DNA from 2 places in the Mycobacterium sp. 3519A genome. Region 1 is predicted to be linked to the other one. Evidence: riboswitches for the same ligand, from Rfam matches in the RefSeq annotation. Region 1 holds a riboswitch; the other holds the start of a gene.
The links. Region 1 has a riboswitch for S-adenosylmethionine ahead of C1A30_RS09940 (hypothetical protein). Riboswitches for the same ligand answer to the same signal wherever they lie in the genome.
Positions count from the first base shown of each region.

Region 1 (3,269 bases):
TGTGGGACGACGAGCACTGGGAGGTGCTGTCGGTTCGCTACCTCGAACTCGCTCGAGCGAGCGGCGCATTGAGCGAACTCCCCCTGGCGCTGAGCACCCGCGCCATGATGCTGCTGTTCGCAGGTGACCTCGCAGCCGCCGCGGTGCTCGTAGACGAACAGAAGGCGGTGACAGAGGCGACGGGCGGCAACCTCGCGCCCTACGCCGCGATGCGACTAGCGGCGCTGCGTGGCGACGAGACCGAAGCGTTCGCGCTGATCAACGAAACCGCGCTCGAGGTTCCAAATCGTGGGGAGGGCATCGGGATAGCGGTCGCCGAGTGGACAAGAGCCGTGCTGCTCAACGGCCTCGGCGACTACACCGGGGCGATGGCCGCCGCGGAGCAGGCGCTGTATCACCAGGAGTATCCGGACGTCCGGTATCCGGGCGTCGCAAACTGGGCGGCGGCCGAACAGATCGAGGCGGCGGTCCGCAACGGGAGGTTGGCGGCGGCCTCTGAGACACTGCGCTGGCTCGTGGAGATGACCGAAGCCAGTGGCACGGATTGGGCGCTCGGAGTCGAAGCCCGGTCGCGGGCTCTGCTGGCCGACGGTGACGAGGCTGAAAACCTGTATGCAGAGGCGATCACGCGATTCGGCAGGGCTCGGGTGCGGACGGAGCTCGCGCGAGCGCATCTGATCTACGGCGAATGGCTGCGCCGTGAACGGCGGCGCGTCGACGCCCGCGAGCAGCTGCGCACCGCGCACCAGATGTTCGAGTCGATCGGAATGGCGGCCTTCGCCGAGCGGGCCAACCGCGAGCTGCTGGCCACCGGTGAGACGCTGCGTAAGCGCACCGCCGTCATTACGACGCCGGAATTGACCGCTCAGGAGGTTCAGGTCGCAAGGCTGGCACGGGAGGGCCTGTCCAACCCCGAAATTGCCACCCGTCTGTTCATCAGCTCCAAGACCGTGCAGTACCACCTGCGCAAGGTCTTCACCAAGCTCGAAATCACTTCGCGCAGCCAACTCGAATACGTACTCAATTAGCTGCGGGACATGGCACCATCTGCGCATGGAGCCACAGGACGATCCCGAGGCTCGGATCAGGGCACTCGAGCAACCGCTCGCCGATACCGCGCGGGCGACGGAGTTGGGCACGACGGGGTACACCGCGCCCAACGAGGGCTACCTGCCACCGCCGCTGCCGCCGATGCCGCCGCAGGCGCAGGGGCCGTATCAGCAGCCCGGCTACGGCGCGCCGTGGTCGCCGCCCCCGCGGAGGCCGTCGGCAGGTATCCCGTGGATCGTGTTCGGGGTCGCGGCCGTGGTGTTCATGATCATCGCGGGCGGCGTCGGATGGTTCATCGTGCAGAAGTCGACGAGTTCGATCCCGAGTTTCCCCGGTGTCACGATCCCGAGCATCGACGTGCCGTCGGCACCGAACATGCCTTCGCGTCCGACCGCGGCGCCGCCCGGTGAGCAACTCAGCGTCTCAGGCATGGGCGAGAACAAGACGCTGGAATGCAACGACAACCCGGTGACCGTCAGCGGTATGGGCAACACCGTGACGATCACCGGCCACTGCACGACGCTCACGGTGTCCGGGATGCAGAACAAGGTCACGCTCGACTCGTCCGACAAGATCACCGCGTCGGGCGTCAACAACGTGGTGACCTACCACTCCGGTTCGCCGGACGTACTCAACAGCGGCGCCAACCAGGTCCAACAAGGCTGACCTCGGCTGCGCAGTCGGTGCATTCGTCCGGATGGGCGAGGGTGAAGGTGGTCCGCTCGTCGGCCAGGGCGGCGCCAGGTACGAGCAGCACCTGCCATTCGGGCGACCACTCGGCGCGACCGTCGGTGCTCGCCAATGCGTAGGCGACGTCGTCGGGGCGGTGGTGCCAAAGGATTTCGGCGGTGTCGAGGTGCACCAGGCCGCCGCGCACCTGGGCCGTGACGGGGATGGTGACGGCGGAGCGGGCGACAGCCATGAAGTAGCGGCCGATGTCGATGTGGTGGCCGGCATCCGAGGATGCGCACAGGGGGTCAGCGACGAACGAGCGGAAGAAGTGCTTGCGCATGCGGCTCCCTTGTCGGGGCCTCCGCGGTGGAGGCGCTCTTGCCTGCACCGGTCGGTGCGGGCCGCTTCGTCATCCGAGCCACCCACGAGCGTGGGGTTGGCGTGCCGTCAAGTCGGAGCTTGGCGACGGCAACTCGTGAAGCTGGGATCAGTCTAGGGGGTTGGCACGGTGGCGTCGATCTTGGGATCGATGAGGATCTTCGCGTGCGCCTCGGGATCTTTGAGAGCCTCGAACGCGTTGGCGACGCCGCCGAGACCGACGGTCCCGGTGATGAGCGGGCTGACGTCGACTTTGCCGTCGGCGAGCATGTGCAGGGTGTCGCGGAATTCGATTGGCGTGTAACCGAGTACGAACCGCAGATCGATTTCCTTGTTGATCGCCATCGATGGCCTGACCTTGTCGGCGCCCATGCAGACACCGACCACCACGACCCGGGAGAACAACGGCGCGCTGGTGATGATCTGTTCGATGATGCCGGGCACGCCAACGCATTCGAAGACCACCGGGTGCTTGGGGGTGGTGGCACCGACGGCGTCGGCGGCGCGCCAGACATGCCACCACGGCAACCGCGCCTTCTGCAGCTTCTCGATCGTGCCGATCGCGAGATCGAAAGCGTCGAGCGGGGTTTCGAGGTGACCGTGGCCTGCAGCGGCCGCGTAGGGCGACTCCTTGGCTGGGTCGACGACGACGTCGGCGCCGCATCTGGTGGCCAGCGCCCTGCGTCCCGGCGAGTAGTCGCTGGCGATGACGGTGCGCACACCGTGGGCCTTGAGCATCAGGATGACCGCCAGGCCGATCGGGCCGCAGCCGATGACGATGCCGACCTGACCCTTGCCGATGTCGGATCGGCGCACGGCGTGCCAGCCGACGGCCATCGGCTCCGTGAGGGCGGCATGCGCGATGGACAGGCCGTTGGGGACGGGCAGCGCCACAGACTGCTCGACGACCAACTGTTCGGCGTACGCGCCGGGCGCCTTGGCGGACAGCCCGATGGCGTGCACCTCCTCGCCGCGGCGGATGAGCGGGAGCGCGACGACCGGCGTGCCCGCCTTCAGGATCTTGCGGGTTTTCGGGCCGTGGTCGAGCACTTCGCCCGCGAACTCGTGGCCGAACACGACGGACTGGTTCGACCGCATGAAGTCGGGGTAGCCGGTCTCGTCCATGACGTCGGCGAGCTCGTCGCAGTGGTTGCGGGCGTGCAGGTCTG
Region 1 is NZ_OESG01000013.1:424,551-427,819, reverse strand. Features, by position in the region: gene C1A30_RS09950 (LuxR family transcriptional regulator) at 1-1,028, shown strand, start outside; gene C1A30_RS09945 (DUF3060 domain-containing protein) at 1,054-1,716, shown strand; gene C1A30_RS09940 (hypothetical protein) at 1,682-2,062, opposite strand; SAM riboswitch class IV at 2,092-2,203, opposite strand; gene C1A30_RS09935 (zinc-binding dehydrogenase) at 2,215-3,269, opposite strand, start outside.

Region 2 (3,269 bases), 410 kb from region 1:
GGCAGCGGTGCCACGTCAACTCTCACTTCGGACAGTGTCATCAGAACGCCGCCGTCGCTTTGGGGTCCGCCGAACCCGAGGAGTTGAACGGCTTCGCGGCCGCGAAACCCTGTTCGAGGTCGGCCAGGATGTCGTCGATGCCCTCGATGCCGACCGCGAGGCGGACCAGTCCCGGCGTCACGCCGGTGGCCAACTGCTCCTCAGGAGTGAGCTGGGCGTGCGTGGTCGACGCCGGGTGGATCACCAGCGACCGCACGTCGCCGATGTTGGCGACGTGGCTGTGCAGCGTCAGCGCGTTGACGAACGCCTTGCCCGCGTCGATGCCACCGGCCAGCTCGAAAGCCAGCACCGCGCCGGTTCCCTTGGGGGCCAGCTTCTTTCCCAGCTCGTACCACGGCGACGTCGGCAGCCCGGCGTAGTTCACCGAGATGACATCGGGATGACCGGCCAGGTATTCGGCCACCTTCTGCGCGTTCGCCACGTGCCGCTCAACACGCAGGCTCAACGTTTCCAGGCCCTGTGCGACGAGGAACGCGTTGAACGGCGCGGCGGCCGAACCGAGATCCCGCAGCAGTTGCACGCGGGCTTTCAGCGCGAACGCGGGCGGGCCGAGTTCGGCGAACACCACACCGTGGTAGCTGGGGTCCGGGGTGGTGAAGCCTGGGAACTTGCCGTTGGTCCAGTCGAAGGTGCCGCCGTCGACGATCACGCCCGCGATCGCCGCGCCGTGTCCGCCCAGGTACTTGGTGGCCGAGTGCACGACGATGTCGGCGCCGTGAGCCAGCGGCTGGACCAGGTACGGGGTGGCGACGGTGTTGTCGACGATCAGCGGTACACCGGCGTCGTGCGCGACGGCCGCGACGTTGGGGATGTCGAGGATGTCGTTCTGCGGGTTGGAGATGGTCTCGCCGAAGAACGCCTTGGTGTTGGGCCGCACGGCCGCCCGCCAGGAGTCCAGATCGTCGGGATCCTCGACGAAGCTGACCTCGATGCCGAGCTTCGGCAGCGTGTAGTGGAAGAGGTTGTAGGTGCCGCCGTACAGTCGCGGGCTCGACACGATGTGGTCGCCCGCGTTGGCGAGGTTGAGGATCGCGAAGTGCTCGGCAGCCTGGCCGGAGGCCAGGAACAGCGCGGCGACCCCGCCCTCGAGCGCGGCGATGCGCTGCTCGACGACGTCCTGGGTCGGGTTCATGATCCGGGTGTAGATGTTGCCGGGCTCGGCGAGGCCGAACAGCGCGGCCGCGTGCTCGGTGCTGTTGAACGTGTACGACGTGGTCTGGTAGATGGGCAGCGCCCTGGCGTTGGTCGCGATGTCGGGGGTCTGGCCTGCGTGGACCTGTTTGGTCTCGAATGACCATCTGGCCTTCGGGTCGTCGAGGGTGTTTTCGGTGCTCATGGGGTGTTCTCCTGATGTGATGGGCCTGGCTGGGGTGCGGTCGACGCACTCAGCGACAACTGCGCACGCCGGACCTCCGCCTGTCTTCTCTGGGGGCCCGTCACAACGGACCCGCGCTTGCCGGTAGCCGGTGGCGGCTACTCAACCTGGTCAATCACCCGGGGCACCCCACCGCGGTTGGAGGGTTGCCGGCCAGCAAGCCGGGGCTTGACGCTGGCACTCATGACCGCACAGAAGCGTATCTCATGTCGCTGACCGGGTGCCAGCGCCGTCTGCGGCCGATGTGATCGTCGCGCCGGCGTCGCCTCGGCGGCATCGGGAGTAGCTCCCCATCTTCCGCGGTTGGTGAAGCTACTGGTCAGTAGGCGAAGCTGGCCCCTCGTGTGCGCAGCGGCGCTTGTAGTCTGGCGCGCGATAGGACATATAGAACCGAAACTGACGCCGGGAGAAGACCACATGAGCGCCGAGCAGCCGACCATCATCTACACGCTGACCGACGAGGCGCCGATGCTCGCGACGTATTCGTTTCTGCCGATCGTGCGGACCTTCACCGAGCCTGCGGGGATCAACGTCGAAAGCAGTGACATCTCGGTGGCCGCGCGCATCCTGGCCGAGTTCTCCGACCGGCTGACCGAGGAGCAGCGCGTGCCGGACAACCTGGCCACGCTGGGCGAGCTCACCCACCACCCCGACACCAACATCATCAAGCTGCCGAACATCAGCGCGTCGGTGCCGCAGTTGCTGGCCGCCATCAAGGAGCTCAAGGCCAAGGGGTACGACCTGCCCGACTACCCGGGCGAGCCGAAGAACGACGAGGAGAAGGCGATCAAGGAGCGGTACGCCAAGATTCTCGGCAGCGCCGTCAATCCCGTACTGCGCGAAGGCAATTCGGATCGACGCGCGCCCAAGGCGGTCAAGGAGTACGCCCGCAAGCATCCGCACAGCATGGGGGAATGGTCGCAGGCGTCGCGCACCCATGTCGCGACCATGAAGAAGGGCGACTTCTACCACGGCGAGAAGTCGATGACGCTGGACACCGACCGCAAGGTCAAGATGGTGCTGGAGACCACGAGCGGCGAGACGGTGGTGCTCAAGCCGGAGGTGGCCCTCGACGCGGGCGACATCATCGACAGCATGTTCATGAGCCGTAAGGCGCTGTGCGACTTCTTCGAAGAGCAGATCGAGGACGCCTACAAGACCGGCGTGATGTTCTCGCTGCACGTCAAGGCCACCATGATGAAGGTGAGCCACCCCATCGTGTTCGGCCACGCGGTGAAGGTCTTCTACAAGGAGGCGTTCGCCAAGCATCAGGAGGTGCTCGACGAACTCGGCGTCAACGTCAACAACGGGATGAGCGATCTGTACGACAAGATCGCCACGCTGCCCGCCTCACAGCGTGAGGAGATCATCCAGGACATCCACGCCGTGCACGAGCACCGCCCGGAACTGGCGATGGTGGATTCGGCCCGCGGCATCACCAACTTCCATTCGCCCAGCGACGTGATCGTCGACGCGTCGATGCCCGCCATGATCCGTCTCGGCGGGAAGATGTACGGCGCCGACGGGCGCACCAAGGACACCAAGGCGGTCAACCCGGAGTCCACGTTCAGCCGCATCTACCAGGAGATGGTCAACTTCTGTAAGACGCACGGCCAGTTCGACCCGACCACGATGGGCACCGTCCCCAACGTCGGGCTGATGGCTCAGCAGGCGGAGGAGTACGGGTCGCACGACAAGACGTTCGAGATTCCGGAGGACGGCGTCGCCAACATCGTTGACGTCGACACCGGCGAGGTGCTGCTGACCCAGAACGTCGAAACCGGCGACATCTGGCGCATGCCGGTGGTCAAGGACGCCGCGATCCGCGACTGGG
Region 2 is NZ_OESG01000013.1:838,222-841,490, forward strand. Features, by position in the region: gene C1A30_RS11905 (homoserine O-acetyltransferase) at 1-41, opposite strand, end outside; gene C1A30_RS11910 (bifunctional o-acetylhomoserine/o-acetylserine sulfhydrylase) at 41-1,396, opposite strand; SAM riboswitch class IV at 1,505-1,624, opposite strand; gene C1A30_RS11915 (NADP-dependent isocitrate dehydrogenase) at 1,853-3,269, shown strand, end outside.
Region 2: another riboswitch for S-adenosylmethionine. It lies ahead of C1A30_RS11910 (bifunctional o-acetylhomoserine/o-acetylserine sulfhydrylase); the one in region 1 lies ahead of C1A30_RS09940 (hypothetical protein).